2 regions of the Leuconostoc sp. S50 genome follow, and region 1 is predicted to be linked to the other one. Evidence: predicted binding sites of a transcription regulator. Region 1 holds the regulator's gene; the other holds the start of a gene.

Region 1 (8,179 bases):
GGAGAAAACATGAATAATCGTTTAACAGTCAACTTACCTGGTTTAAGTCTTAAAAATCCCATTATGCCATCATCTGGTTCAGTGTATTATGGACTTGATGATGTCTACGAAGTCGAGCGTTTGGGCGCTTTGGTTACTAAAACAACCACTTTGGATGAAAGAATAGGCAATCCTCAACCTTGGATTGTAAACACGTCAGCTGGCATTTTGAATTCAGTCGGTTTGGCAAATCCTGGTGTGAATAAAGTCATTAAAGAATTTTTACCAAAAATAGCGAATAAATACAGCAATTTACCGGTGATGATTTCAATTGCCGGCGAAACAGTGCAAGATTATGTTAGATTAACAGAATATCTTGATGCCATTGATACTGTTTCAGCGATTGAAGTTAACTTATCTTGTCCAAACGTCGATCGTGGTGGTATGGAATTTGGTGTTAGTGCCGAATCTGCTGCTGAAGTGATTGCTGCCATGCGCCAAGTTACTAAGAAACCTATTTATGCCAAAATGTCGCCTAATGTTACTGATATTAAACCAATCGTCAAAGCAGTTGAATTGGCTGGTGCAGATGGATTGGTCTTAATCAATACATTAGTCGGGATGAGTCTTGATTTGGCTAAGCGTGCGCCGAGTTTGGTAAGAGGAATTGGCGGTCTATCAGGTACAGCTATCCATCCGATTGCTGTACGATTTGTTTATGAAGCGGCTCAGACTGTTGATATTCCAATTATTGGCGTAGGCGGCGTTACGCAGGTTGACGATGCTTTAGAACTTATGATGGCGGGCGCGTCAGCCGTGCAAGTCGGGTCTGCAATTGCGACAAATCCAACAATCATGACAGATATCATTGCAGCATTACCAAAAGCACTTGATAAATATGGATTTACGGACGTGACAGAAGTAACGCGAACGTTCAAGAAAAGATGACCACTAAGGGGAAAAAACATGATAAATCGACCAGTTTTTATTGCACTGGACTTTCCAGATGGTAACACGGCACTAAATTTTTTAGAACCTTTTAAAAAAATAGACAAAAAGCCGGCAATCAAGGTTGGTATGGAATTATTTTTTGCAGAAGGACCGGATTTTGTCAGAGATTTACGCCAAAAGGGATTTGATATCTTTTTAGATTTAAAACTTTATGACATTCCCAACACTGTTGGCCATGCAGTTGCCAATATTGCAAAATTAGATGTTCAGTATTTAACGTTACATGCGGCCGGCGGGACTAAGATGATGACTGCTGCAGTTGCTAATAAAGGTCAAAACTTAAAAATACTAGCAGTGACGCAATTAACATCTTTTTCTGAAGCTGACGTTCAAGAAATTTCCCAATCGACAGTAACGTTGGCAGAAAGTGTGTTGTACTTAGCAAAAATGGCTGACAACGCAGGTGTGGATGGCACGATTAGTTCACCTTTAGAAGCTGGTATGATACAAGCTAACACGCAATCAGATTTCTTAACCATTACGCCTGGTATCCGTTTAGCTGGGGATAACGCAAACGATCAAAAACGTGTCACAACACCAGCCAAAGCAAAACAATTAGGTGCAACGGGACTGGTTGTTGGTCGTTCGATTACTAAAGCTAGTGATCCAGTTGCCGCATATCAACAAGTATTGAATGAATGGAGTCTTTAAATGACAGATTATGCAAATGCAGTTGCTAATGATTTACTAGAAATTGGTGCAGTTAAATTTTCACCGGAGGCACCATTCACATGGGCGTCAGGTATTAAAAGTCCGATTTATACTGATAATCGCATGACGATTGGTTTTCCAAATGTTCGAAAAAACATTTATAGTGGTTTAACAGAATTAATCAAAACTGAATACCCTGATGTTGAAATTATTGGCGGCGTTGCTACAGCAGGGATTCCGCACGCAGCATGGGTGGCGGATCAATTAGAAAAACCAATGATTTATGTCCGGTCAAAACCAAAAGATCATGGAGCGGGTCGCCAGACAGAGGGTGCAAACGTAGCGAATCACAAAGTAGTGCTAATTGATGATTTGATTTCAACGGGTGGTTCAGTCCTGGCTGCAGCAAAAGCAGTTGAAAAAGAGGGTGGTAATGTTTTGGGCATTGTGTCAATTTTTTCATACGAACTGTTAGCTGGCGTAAAAAATTTTGAGAGTGCTAATTTAACTTTTAAATCATTGACAACCTATTCACAGCTGATGACATTGGCTATTAGTCGAGGAGACTTGGCTGAAGATCAGATTGAAACATTAAATGAATGGAAAAAGCAACCTGAAAAATGGCAAGTAAACTAAAAAAATCGACAATATTGTCGATTTTTTTAATAGATTGCGTCTCGATAAAGACCAATAACTTTACCGAGAATGGTAACTTGCTTTAAAATAATTGGCGCCATTGCATCATTTTCAGGTTGCAATCGATAATGATCTGCTTCACGGAAAAAGCGTTTTACAGTTGCCTCATCATTGTCATTCATTGCGACAACGACGTCACCATTATCAGCATTTTCTTGACGACGAACAATGACTTTGTCACCATCCAAAATACCAATATTGATCATTGATTCGCCATGAACATTAAGCATGAACAAATCACCATCAAATTGCATTAGATTGTCAGGAATGGGGAAAAATTCTGTTGCCTCTTCTTCAACGGCCAAAATTGGTGTTCCTGCTGTCACAACACCGAGAACAGGAATCTTACCAGGCGTAATTGAAACACCTAGCATTTCTAACCCAGCGTCTGTGATTTCAATGGCGCGTGCTCTTGGTTTTGAAGCATCTTTTAAGAGATATCCTTTTTTAACCAAACGCTCAATATGGCCATGAATGGTAGATGACGAAGATAATCCAACGGCCTCACCAATTTCCCTGACTGTGGGAGGAAAACCGTTAGTTGATTGGGCCTCATGTATAAATCTTAAGACTTGTATTTGTTTGCTTTCTTGAATAATTGCCATGATGGGGTTCCTACTTAATAATTAGTAACTCAATTATACCCAAAAAACACGAACAAATCAAACACGTGTTCGTGATTTTATAAAATACCAAATAAGTATTCAAGAATATTTATAAATTCTGTAGAAACCACGTGATTTCTGTTTGTTTTCTGTGTATAAAGAACTGGAATTTTGAACTTATTAACTTCACTTTTTTGATGGCATGCACTAACCGGCTGTGATATAATTGTTATCAGACATTCGATGAGGAGAAAAAACATGAGTACAGGACTTGTAATCTTGATTGCGGTTTTGGCCTTGGCGATTGGTTTGGCTGGTGGTTTCTTTTTGGCACGTAGTTCAATGAAAAACTATTTGGCTAAGAATCCACCAATTTCTGAAGAAATGATGAAGTCAATGATGATGTCAATGGGTCAAAAGCCATCACAAAAAAAGTTGAATCAAATGATGGCTCAAATGAAACAACAAAGTGCAAATGCGCAAAAAAAATAAGCTTAGCGCTTATTTTTTTTGTATTCTTTTAGGATCAATGTAGTGCCAATCAGGATTAATTTCATCATCTAATTTATCGAACGCTGATTGCATGATGTCTGTATATTTGGCGATGTTTTCAGCATTCAATTTATCGGCGCGATCAATGTAGATTGGCTCTCCAAAATTAATTGTGGTATTATGGCGTTTAAAGAGGTGGCTAAACTTCACTGGGCCTTGGTATACCGCCGGTACAATTGGTTTTCCGGCCATACGCGCAATTAGCAATGATCCGGACTTCAAATCATCGCTGTGGCGCGAACCAGACGGGAACATGATTAATGATCTTTGACCACTTTTCAGCTCACGAACTGGATATTTGATGACACTAGGACCAACGTTTTCACGATCAACAGGGAAAGCACCTGCTGATTTAATAAGCCAGGCCAGTGGTTTAAATTTAAAAAGTTCAATCTTGGCCATAAAAATAAAATGTTTGGGATACGCAGCCACAGCGTACCATACAGGGTCCCACCAAGTACGATGTGGGCCAACTAAGACATAATTATCATCTTTAGGTAGTTTGTCACGGTTCATATATGTAATGCGACCGTTGATTGTCCAAATAATAGCCACGGCAACACCACGAAGAAAGTCGTAAAATTTCATATTTATTCACCTCATAAACGAAATCAAATTTAATTTTACCGAGAAAAGGGAAGAAACGCAAATGACAGAGCCAAGTTTAACAGCAGGCGAACGGATTGATGGTTTACCATCTCAAAATATTAGAATTATTCAAAGTCCAGATATGTTTTCTTATTCACTTGATGCCATTTTACTAGCACATTTTGCAGATGTTAAAGGTAAAGGACGGGGACATGCTGTTGATTTGGGTGCCGGCACCGGGGCGGTGGGGTTATTTTATGCGCCAAAAGTGAGTGGCCGCGTCACATTAGTCGAAATCCAGCCTGAATTGGCAGCCATGGCACAGCGCAGTATTGATTTGAATGGGATGTCTGATCGTGTTAGTGTACTGCAAAAGGATATGAAAAATATTTTTGAGGACATCAAACCGGGATCGGTCGAGACCGTGTTGAGTAACCCACCTTATTTTCCTTTAAATGACACCACTAAAACTAATCATGATCATCACTATGAATTAGCGCGCCACGAATTAACAATCAACTTACCAAATTTAGCTCAAATTGCTAATAAACTGTTGAAAAATAACGGTAAATTCTATATGGTCCATCGACCAGACCGTTTGGCAGATATTTTTGCAGCTTTTGCTAACCGCAAACTTATGATTAAGCGGATTCAATTCGTCTATGGTAAGGCAGATCGTGAGGCAAATATGGTTTTGGTCGAAGCGATTAAATCAGGACGTCCGGGTGGCGTACGAATTTTACCAGCTTTAATTGCTTATGATGAAAAAAATGATTACACACCCGAAATGAATAACATTTTGTATGGCAAGGCTTGGTCATAATGAAAGCATATTTTTTTTACGTTTTATATACTGCTGACGGCTATTTTTATGGTGGTTTTACAGATGATGTCTTGCGTCGTTTAGCGACACACGAATCAGGAAAGGGAGCTAAATTTACACGTGTTAAATCTCGTCATCCACTTCAATTGATTTATCAGGAATCATTTGAAACTAAAAGTGATGCATTAAAGGCAGAGGCAGCTTTTAAAAAGCTGACGCGACCTCAAAAAGAAACGTTTCTATTGGCACACAAAGTAACCAAAGTATGGTAATAAAGTCCTTGCTAAACATATAAAAATACCGTATAATTTAACTTGTTGTGGAAAACAACAAATACACACGACAAACGAGAACGCGTAGGTGCAGTGATGTCAGCGTGAACCACGAATTTGTCGGCGGAAAAACCTAGGAGGCCATATCATGGCAGTTATTTCAATGAAAGAACTCCTCGAAGCAGGAGTACACTTCGGTCACCAAACACGTCGTTGGGACCCAAAGATGGACGAATACATCTTTACAGAACGTAATGGTATTCACATCATCGATTTGCAAAAGACAGTTAAGTTGGTTGATGAAGCCTATAACTTCATCCGTAACGCTTCAACTGACGGCGCAAATGTTTTGTTTGTTGGTACAAAGAAGCAAGCTTCTGATGCTATTGCTGAAGAAGCAACACGTGCCGGTCAATATTACATCAACCACCGTTGGTTGGGTGGTACTTTGACTAACTGGAACACGATTAAGACACGTATCCAACGTTTGAAGGATTTGCAAGCAATGGCCGAAGATGGCACATTCGAGCAATTACCTAAAAAAGAAGTTGTTTTGTTAAACAAGCAACGTGAAAAGTTGGAAAAGTTCTTGGGTGGTATTCAAGACATGCCTGGATTGCCAGATGTTTTGTTTGTCGTTGACCCTAAGAAGGAAGAAATCGCTGTTAAGGAAGCCAACATGTTGAACATTCCTGTAGTAGCAATGATTGACACAAACGCTAATCCTGATGTTGTTGATGTTAAAATCCCAGCTAATGATGATGCTATTCGTGCCGTTCGTTTGATTACTGCGAAGATGGCTGACGCGGTTATCGAAGGTCGTCAAGGTCAAGATTCAGCACCAGAAGATGCGTTTGTCGAAGGTGATGAAAATACAGAATCAATCGAAGAAATTGCTAACATTGTTGAAGAAGGCAATAACTAATTATTTGATTTAAAAATACCGTTCCTTGCGGACCTGTTTGGGGCGCGGAATGGTATTTTAGTATGTTATAATTAAAATACATTAAATTATTTTAGAGGAGCACTATAATGGCAATTACTGCTGCACAAGTAAAAGAACTACGTGATAAGACATCTGTTGGTATGATGGATGCTAAGAAAGCATTGGTCGAAGCTGATGGCGACCTAGATAAGGCAATTGATTTGTTGCGCGAAAAAGGGATGGCTAAAGCTGCTAAAAAGGGCGATCGTGTCGCTGCAGAGGGTATGACAGCTGTTGCCGTTAAAGGTAATCGTGCTGCAATTATTGAATTGAACTCAGAAACAGATTTTGTTGCTGGCAACGCAGAATTTAACGAATTGTTGAGTGCTGTTGCTAATGCGATTGTTGAATTTGCACCAGCTGATGTCGAAGCTGCTTTGGCGCTTGAAGTTGAAGCTGGTCAAACTTTGAACGACAAGATTGTTGGTACGACACAAATTACTGGTGAAAAAATCACTTTGCGTCGTTTTACAGTTGTGGAAAAGTCTGACTCTGAAAACTTTGGCTCATATTCACATTTGGCTGGTTCAATTTCTGCATTAGTTGTCGTTGATGGTGCTTCGGAAGCAGCTGCTAAAGACATTGCAATGCATGTTGCTGCTATTGCACCACAATATGTTTCAGATGATCAAGTACCTGCAGAAGTTGTGGCTAAGGAAAAAGAAGTGCAATTGGCTTCTGAAGATTTGGCAGGCAAGCCAGACAACATCAAAGAAAAGATGGTTGATGGTCGTATCAAAAAGTTCTTGGCAGAAATTTCATTGTTGGATCAACCATTTGTTAAAAATGGTGATCAAACAGTTGCACAATTTATTGCTTCACAAAATGGTTCAGTCAAGTCATTTGTCCGTTATCAAGTCGGTGATGGTCTTGAGAAAAAAGTGACAGATTTGGCTGAAGAAGTTGCTAAGCAACTAGGATAATTGATTTTTCAGTGTGGGATGATTGTTATCTAGTATTGATTAATCTGTACCATTATTTCTATGAAAAGCGCGTTATTGTTGATAACGCACTTTTTTTTCGGAATTTTTGCCTGATTTTTGATATAATTGTATAAGCAAATAAAAGAGGTTAGACATGACTGATATTAAGTACAAACGTGTTTTGATTAAGTTGTCAGGTGAGGCTTTGGCTGGTGAAAAGGGACAGGGCATTGATCTTGCCGTTGTGTCAGCTATTGCCGAAGAGCTGAAAGAAGTTCACGATTTGGGAACTCAAATAGCAATTGTTGTTGGTGGTGGTAACTTGTGGCGCGGCGAACCAGCTTCTAAGGTTGGTATGGAACGCTCACGGGCTGATTACACGGGTATGCTGGGCACTACGATGAACGCCCTAGTGTTGCAAGATGCCTTAGAACGTTCTGGCGTTCAAACACGTGTTCAAACAGCAATTACAATGCAACAAATTGCAGAACCATATATCCGTGGGCGTGCCATACGTCACTTAGAAAAGGGACGCATTGTTATTTTTGCCGCTGGTACTGGATCACCATACTTCTCTACCGACACTACCGCAGCATTGCGTGCTAACGAAATCAATGCTGATGCTATTTTGATGGGTAAAAATGGCGTTGATGGTATCTATGATTCAGATCCTAATAAAAACGCTGATGCTGTTAAATTTACAGAATTGACTCACTTGGAAATTTTGCAAAAAGGTTTGAAGGTAATGGATTCAACGGCAAGTTCTCTTTCAATGGATAATAATATGCCATTGGTCGTGTTCAATCTTAATACACCTGGTAATCTCAAGCGTGTTGTGCTTGGTGAACCAATTGGAACCACAGTAACAGGAGAAAAATAATGACTTTTGATTTAACAAATGCTCAAGAGCGGATGCAAGGGGCACAGGAAGCTTTACAACGTGAATTGGCTAATATCCGTACAGGTCGAGCTAATCCAAATATTTTAAATCGTATTGAAGTTGAGTATTATGGTGCCATGACACCCCTAAATCAAGTGGCGTCAATTTCGGTGCCAGAAGCGCGCATTTTGCTGATTACACCTTTCGATAAAAG
Region 2 (8,179 bases), on a different contig from region 1:
CTTCAAAGCAAAACGTATTGGTGCGCGACATTCCGGTTTATCACAATTGGCTACAAGATGGCAAAAATAGTTACAAAGCCCGCAATTTTGATGAGTTTGAATATAAAATGCAACAAATTTTAAATGGTGAATTAGCAGATTTGCGAGATGAGGGGTATCAATTAGCAAAAGCTCGTAATTTACCGGAAATTGGTCAACAGTTAAAAGCTGTTTACACGAGTTTATTGGGGAAGTGAGTCTTAACAATGTTAAAACGCGATAGATTATCAATCATTATTGTGACCGTTTTAACCGCGGGTGTCATCTATTTTTTAACGCGGGAATTACGTGGCAGAGGAAAGCAACTTGAAGAAGCATTGAAACATCTTGATTGGCGTTGGTTAGTGGGTGGTCTCTTGATGATGATCGTTTCAATTGCCTTTGAAGCCGCGGCAACAAGAGTGCTATTGAACAAAACAGACCGAAAAAACACTTCCTTTTTTGCTTTATTACGAGTGCCTTTATTGAACTTATTGGGTACAGGCGTGACGCCTTTTGCAACTGGTGGACAACCAGCACAATTGTATGGTTTAGCAAGAGCTGGTGTTGAATCTGGTCGGGCAATGTCTGTCATTTTGATGAAATTTTTAGTCTATCAAGTTGTTGTCGTGCTATTCTTTATAGTGGGTTATGTTGCAGCAGATACATTTATCTATTCACAAGTTGCGCCAACCTTTGCGACTTTCATTCCATTTGCGATTGCTATTCACGCGGTTGTTATTATGGGCATTGCCTTGGTGATGTTTTGGCCATCTTTGACTTTACGTCTAGTTGATTTTGTAGCTCCACTATTTAAGCGCATTATGTCAAAGCAACGGTTTGAGAGTGTTATTGCAACGACAAAACAAAAAATTGATAACTTTCATGAAGAGTCACGACGAGTTATTAGTAGTTGGCAATCATTAGTTGGTTCATCAATACTGACAATGATGCAGTTGATTGTTTTTTATTTAATTCCTTATTTTGTTATCCGTGCCTTTGGTTATGCGTCGGTAAATCCTTGGTTGATAGTCACTATGAACATCATGATTGTTATGGTGATTTCGTTGTTTCCTATTCCCGGTGGCGTTGGCGGCGCGGAATTGAGTTTTCAGTTATTGTTTTCACCATTCGTTAAAAATTCAGCAACATTGATTCTAGTCATTTTAATTTGGCGATTAATTACGTATTATTTTGGCATATTTGCTGGTATCATTGCATATATAATACCAGCACGAAAAAATGTGAGGTAAGAACATGGACAATGACGGACGTCATACAAGTGATTTGAAGCAAATCTTAAGTCGACTGCGAGCGATGATTGATTCAACCGATAATGCTGTTCAAATTCGTCGTTTTGACGCATTTGGCATTGAAGCGTTACAGGTCACTTATGACCAGTTAACACAAATATGGACAGTTCGAGAGCATCGAGAGGTGCGACAATTCCAATTTGATGATATTGATCTCGTAGCGATTGAAGTTTATGATGTGCTACATGATTTTAAACTAATTTATTAGGAGAGCACCAAGCAATTTTCTTAATTTAGCAAGGAGTGCGTTGACGACAATGAAACGTTTATTAAAATTAATTTCTAGTCCTAAAACATGGTGGCGACAAATAAAACGTACGATGGATACATCGGCACCCATCGTTTGGTTTTTTATTCTGAATGTGATGTTGGTTTGGCTGAAAATGTTTGCCGAGTATCATATGAACTTTAACTTGGGTGCGGAAGGCGCAACGCAGCAATTTTTGTTGTTTTTAAATCCAATTCCAACGGCTATTATCTTTATTAGTATCGCTCTCTATTTTCGTGGCGCATTGAGTTACTGGTTGGCGATTATTTTCAATTTAATTCAATCTGCTTGGCTGTTTGCAAACATGTTGTATTATCGAGAATTTTCTGACTTTCTATCGATGGGAATTTTAGGGTCGGGCAGTTCAACCGGGAATAATCTTGGTAAATCTATCGCTGCAATTATTCATTGGACGGATTATTTAGTTTTTATAGATATCATTATTTTGATTGCGCTGGTCATCTTTAAGCAGTTAACAATTGATCGAAAGGGTGTTCAGAAAAAATTTGCCATTTTGACAACACTTTTCGGTGTGATCTTAATGTTTGTTGACTATGGTATTGCGTCAACGAATCGTTCAGGATTATTGACGCGTTCGTTTGATAATAATTACATTGTTAAATATCTTGGGTTGAATGAATACGCTGTGTTCAATGCCGTTCAAACTTATAATCAGACAGAAAGTCGAAAGCGTGCTAAGCCAACCGATTTGGCAAAAGTTAAAAAGTTCGTTGCAACGCAAAAATTACCAGACAATATTCAATATTATGGCACGCAAAAAGGCAAAAATGTCTTTATGATTCATTTGGAGTCATTCCAACAATTTTTGATTGATTATAAAGTTGACGGTCAAGAAGTAACGCCTAATTTGAATAAGTTTTATCATGACCAAAATACGTTGAGTTTTGATAACTTTTATAATCAAGTGGGACAAGGTAAAACTTCTGATGCCGAAATGATGCAAGAGAATTCATTGTTTGGTTTGGCAACTGGTTCCGCAATGGTTAAATATGGTACTAATAATACGTTTGAGTCACTGCCAGCTATTTTGGGGCAACGTGGTTATACGACGGCTGCTTTCCATGGGGATGTTGCTAGTTTTTGGAACCGAGACAATACCTACAAGTCATTTGGCTATGATTATTTCTTTTCAAAATCTTATTACCCTAACGCCAACAAAGCAAATTATAATGTTGGTTACGGTATGAAGGATAAGATATTCTTAAGGGACAGTGCGCAATATATTGAACAATTACCACAACCATTTTATGCAAAGTTAATCACAGTTACTAATCATTATCCATACGATCTAGATAAGCAAAATATTGATTTTCCAGCTACCAAAACAGGAGATAACACGGTTGATGGTTATGTTCAAACCGCGCATTATTTGGATCAGTCCTTTGGTGAGTTAATGGCATACCTTAAGAAAGTTGGTCTCTACAATAATTCAGTGTTTGTGCTTTATGGTGATCACTATGGTATTTCCGAGAACCATCAGCCAGCAATTGCACAATTACTTGGCAAAGATAAGGTGACAAATTACGATTTAGCTAATTTCCAAAAGGTGCCATTTATGATTCATGCAACAGGTTTGAAAGGTGGCATTGATCATACCTATGGTGGTGAAATTGATATGATGCCAACTTTGCTGGACTTATTGGGTGTGCCAGATGATGGCATGACCATGTTTGGACAAGATATGTTATCGAATGATTATAAAGGCAAGGTTGTTTTCCGAGATGGTGATTGGATCACGCCAACTTATACCAAGTTTAATAATCAATATTTCAACACCCAAACAGGCCAGCAGGTGACAGAGAGTTCGGATAAGCAACTCAAAAAAGTTGCTAAAACAATGTCCGATTATGCTACGAAAGTGCTTGGCTATTCAGATGATGTTATTACTGGTGATTTGTTGCGATTTGATACATCGCGGTCAGACTTCCATGCGGTAAACAAAAAGGATTATAATTACAAGAAGTCTGCTGGTCTAGCAGCGTTGAAAAAGGCGCAAAAGAGTAATCCATCAAGTATTTTGGCCCAAAATAAGGGAAAATCAACATTAAGCGATTATGTCACAGATGCTCCTGAGTTAAAAAATGAGAGTTCAGATAAGTAAGAATGGCGAACAAGGTTCAACTAGAACATTTGTTCGTTTTTTGATATAATGAAACAAGATTGTCTCAAAAAATAGTGACAAGGTGACGAAAAGAGAAAATAATATGATTGAACACCAAACAGATCATGAATTTGAAGTGGTCTCAAAATATAAACCAACCGGTGATCAGCCGCAAGCCATCGAGCAGCTAGTCAGTGGCTTACATAATAATGTAAAGGAACAAATTCTACTTGGCGCTACGGGAACCGGTAAAACCTTTACTATTTCCAATGTTATTAAGGATGCGCAAAGACCAACATTAGTGCTCAGCCATAATAAAACATTGGCAGGACAACTTTATAGCGAATTAAAAGAATTTTTTCCAAATAATGCTGTTGAATATTTCGTATCCTACTATGATTATTATCAGCCGGAAGCTTATGTACCAAGTTCTGATACTTTTATTGAGAAAGATTCCGCTGTCAATGATGAGATTGATAAATTGCGTAACTCAGCAACAAGCGCACTGTTGGAACGACGCGATACCATTGTGGTGGCTTCTGTCAGTTCAATTTTCGGATTGGGAGATCCACATCAATATAAAGATCATGTGATTAGTTTACGGGTGGGCTATGAGTATGGTCGCGACCAGCTGATGCGTGACCTGATTGACGTTCAATTTACTCGTAATGATATTGATTTTCATCGTGGTACTTTCCGAGTGCGGGGTGATGTTGTCGAGATTTTCCCAGCCTCACAAGATGAGATGGCGTTACGCGTAGAATTTTTTGGGGATGAAGTTGATCGTATTCGAGAAATTAATTCCTTAACGGGTGAAACAGTGTCAGAACGTGAACATGTTGCTATTTTTCCTGCTAAGCACTTTATGACAGACGACGATCAAATGCGTGTCGCGCTTGAAGGCATTCGCCAAGAAATGAATGAACAAGTGACAAAATTTGAAAAAGAAGGCAAATTAATCGAGGCACAACGGATTAAACAGCGCACGGAATATGATTTAGCAATGCTTGAAGAAATGGGATTTGTTGGTGGTATTGAAAACTATTCACGTTGGATGGATGGTCGACAAGCTGGAGAACCGCCATTTACACTCCTAGATTTTTTCCCAGATGATTTTCTCATCGTAGTGGATGAAAGCCATGTGACAATGCCACAGGTGAGAGGCATGTTTAATGGTGACAAGGCACGTAAGGAGACATTGGTTAACTATGGTTTTCGATTGCCAAGTGCTTTAGATAATCGACCATTGACACTACCGGAATTTGAGCAACATGTTAATCAAATCATTTACATGTCAGCCACACCGGGTGATTATGAAATGAACCGTGTAGCACCAGAGCATATTGCACAGCAGATTATTCGCCCAACTGGTCTGCTCGATCCCGAGGTTGAAGTACGCCCAGTTATGGGTCAAATTGATGACTTAGTAGGCGAAATTAATTTGCGATCGAAACGTGATGAACGTGTTTTTATTACGACACTTACTAAGCGAATGGCAGAAGATTTAACTGATTACTTGAAAGATTTGGGCATTAAAGTTGCATACTTACATGCCGACATCAAGACGTTAGAGAGAACAGAAATTATTCGTGATTTGCGTTTAGGAAAGTACGATGTTTTAATTGGTATTAACTTGTTACGTGAAGGTATTGACGTGCCTGAAGTGTCCTTGGTGGCCATTTTAGATGCGGATAAGGAAGGCTTTTTGCGTAATCCACGCTCATTGATTCAAACTATTGGTCGTGCAGCACGTAACGAAAATGGTCATGTCATCATGTATGCCGATAAAACCACCGCGTCGATGGCAGAGGCAATGGCAGAAACAAGTCGACGTCGTGAGATACAGATGGCATATAATGAAGCGCATGGTATTACGCCAAAGACCATTAAAAAGGAAATTAGGGATCTGATTTCGATTACGCATGCTGCTGTTTCGGATGACAAAGCAGTTGATTTGACGCAAGTGGCATTTGATGATTTGCCAGCAGATGAGCAACAGGCTATTATTGATAATTTGACGGCACAAATGAAAGCAGCTGCTAAAGCGCTGGACTTTGAAGAAGCCGCACAATTGCGTGATAGTGTCATGACATTAAAAACACGTGCTGGTCATTAACCAACACCATTTAAATGAATTTAAAGAGAAAAAGAATGGCAAAAACACAAATAGAAATTCGCGGTGCACGGGCACACAATCTAAAAAACATTGATGTTGATATACCAAAAGATCGTTTGACTGTTGTCACGGGTTTGTCGGGATCTGGCAAATCATCGTTGGCATTTGATACTTTATATGCCGAAGGGCAGCGTCGTTATGTGGAAAGTCTAAGCTCTTATGCTCGCCAGTTTTTAGGTCAAATGGATAAACCAGATGTTGACTCAATTGATGGGCTATCACCTGCGATTTCAATCGATCAAAAAACAACCTCCAATAATCCAAGATCAACGGTTGGCACTGTTACAGAAATTAATGATTATTTTAGATTGTTATATGCGCGAGTTGGTCGCCCGGGTGATCCGGATGATGGCACAAAAATTATGTATACAATTGATCAAATGGTCAATGACGTACTCGAGCGGCTGCCGGAGGGGAGCCGATTACAGGTGTTTGCACCAATCATTCAGCAGCAGCGCGGCTCCCATGCTTCAGCATTTGATGTGATGCGAAAACAAGGCTACATTCGCGCCCGTGTTGATGGTGATTTGATTGAGTTAGACTCAGACAATGAGACATTAGATAAAAATGAAGCACACGATATTGATGTTATGGTTGACCGCATTGTTTTACGTGATAATTCTCGATCACGTTTATATGATTCAATTGAGTCAGCAGTACGTCTCGCGGCTGGGCGCGTGACAATTGAGGTCGTGTCACGAGATGACAAATCAGAATCAATTGTTTTAAGGTATTCTGATCATTACCTTGGCGAATTAAAAGATTTTCGTGTTGGTCGGCTAGAACCACGACTGTTTAGTTTTAATGCACCACTAGGTGCTTGTGAATTTTGCCAAGGATTAGGCGTTACCCGTGAGGTTGATATCGATTTGGTTATTCCAGATCGGCACAAATCGCTTAACGAAGGGGTCATCGTACCGTGGAATCCTATTTCATCTAACTATTATCCTGAAATGCTAAAGCAGTTTGCCGAACAATTCAAAATTGATATGGACAAACCGTTTGAGAAACTAACTGCTAAACAACAAACACTCATCTTAAATGGCTCTGGCGATAAAGATTTTCATTTCCATTATGAAAATGATTTTGGTGGTGTTCGTGATGTTGACATACCATTCGAAGGTGTGATTAACAACATTTCTCGTCGTTTTAACGAAACTAATTCTGACTTTACACGGGATCAGATGGCCAACTATATGACAGAGTTAACTTGTAAAGCATGTGGTGGATATCGTTTGAACCCGGCAGCCTTATCAGTGAAAATTTCGGGTAAGCATATTGGTGAAGTTTCTGAAATGCCTGTTGACCAAGAACTTAATTTTTTTAATGGTATCAGCTTGGGTCAACAAGATACAGAAATCGCGGCGCCAATTATTAAAGAAATTAAAGATCGTTTGGGATTTTTGGAAAGTGTTGGATTGAAATATTTAACACTTTCTCGTTCTGCTCGGACACTTTCTGGCGGTGAATCTCAGCGTATTCGACTAGCTACACAAATTGGTTCCAACTTGTCTGGCGTGCTTTACGTTTTAGATGAACCTTCTATTGGGTTGCATCAAAGAGATAATGACATGCTTTTGGCATCATTGCAACGTATGCGTGATTTAGGCAATACGTTAGTCGTTGTCGAACACGATGAAGACACGATGCGCGCTGCTGATTACTTAATTGATGTTGGTCCTGGTGCCGGTGCCCTTGGTGGGAAAATTGTTGCTAGTGGTACACCAGCTGTCGTTGAAGCTAACCCTAACTCCTTAACAGGGCAATATTTATCTGGTAAAAAGTATATTCCTGTGCCTACTAAACGGCGATCAGGAAATGGTGAATTTATTACCATTAAGGGTGGTAAGGAAAACAACCTTAAAAATGTGACTGTGAAGTTTCCTTTGGGGAAGTTTATCGCTGTCACTGGTGTTTCGGGTTCAGGGAAATCAACGTTAGTTAACGCGATTTTAAAACGAGCCCTCAAGCAAAAATTAAACAATAATTCTGAAAAACCTGGTCGTTTTCGTGCCATTGAAGGTGTTGACAATATCGAACAAGTTGTTGACATTGATCAATCACCAATCGGACGAACACCACGTTCAAATCCTGCCACTTATACTGGTGTATTTGATGACATTCGTGATTTATTTGCACAGACAAATGAAGCCAAAATGCGTGGCTATAATAAGGGAAGGTTTTCATTTAATACTAAAGGCGGTCGCTGTGAAAATTGTCGTGGTGATGGTGTCATCAAAATTGAAATGAACTTTTTGCCAGATGTTTATGTGGCATGTGAG

What was found. The regulator LexA, encoded in region 1, represses DNA repair genes until DNA is damaged. The targets are predictions, from matches to a motif close to CNAACANNTGTTNG.
Region 2: the regulator LexA is predicted to act here: its motif matches at 3,744-3,757, upstream of uvrB (excinuclease ABC subunit UvrB).

Annotation. Positions count from the first base shown of each region.
Region 1 is NZ_JACVUE010000001.1:445,380-453,558, forward strand. It holds gene IAE53_RS02095 (dihydroorotate dehydrogenase) at 10-927, shown strand; gene pyrF (orotidine-5'-phosphate decarboxylase) at 946-1,641, shown strand; gene pyrE (orotate phosphoribosyltransferase) at 1,642-2,277, shown strand; gene lexA (transcriptional repressor LexA) at 2,304-2,942, opposite strand; gene IAE53_RS02115 (YneF family protein) at 3,201-3,434, shown strand; gene IAE53_RS02120 (1-acyl-sn-glycerol-3-phosphate acyltransferase) at 3,444-4,082, opposite strand; gene IAE53_RS02125 (tRNA1(Val) (adenine(37)-N6)-methyltransferase) at 4,144-4,905, shown strand; gene IAE53_RS02130 (GIY-YIG nuclease family protein) at 4,905-5,177, shown strand; gene rpsB (30S ribosomal protein S2) at 5,326-6,102, shown strand; gene tsf (translation elongation factor Ts) at 6,210-7,085, shown strand; gene pyrH (UMP kinase) at 7,240-7,965, shown strand; gene frr (ribosome recycling factor) at 7,965-8,179, shown strand, end outside.
Region 2 is NZ_JACVUE010000011.1:33,709-41,887, reverse strand. It holds gene IAE53_RS09065 (glycosyltransferase family 4 protein) at 1-236, shown strand, start outside; gene IAE53_RS09060 (lysylphosphatidylglycerol synthase transmembrane domain-containing protein) at 246-1,271, shown strand; gene IAE53_RS09055 (YkuJ family protein) at 1,276-1,539, shown strand; gene IAE53_RS09050 (LTA synthase family protein) at 1,589-3,721, shown strand; gene uvrB (excinuclease ABC subunit UvrB) at 3,825-5,837, shown strand; gene uvrA (excinuclease ABC subunit UvrA) at 5,873-8,179, shown strand, end outside.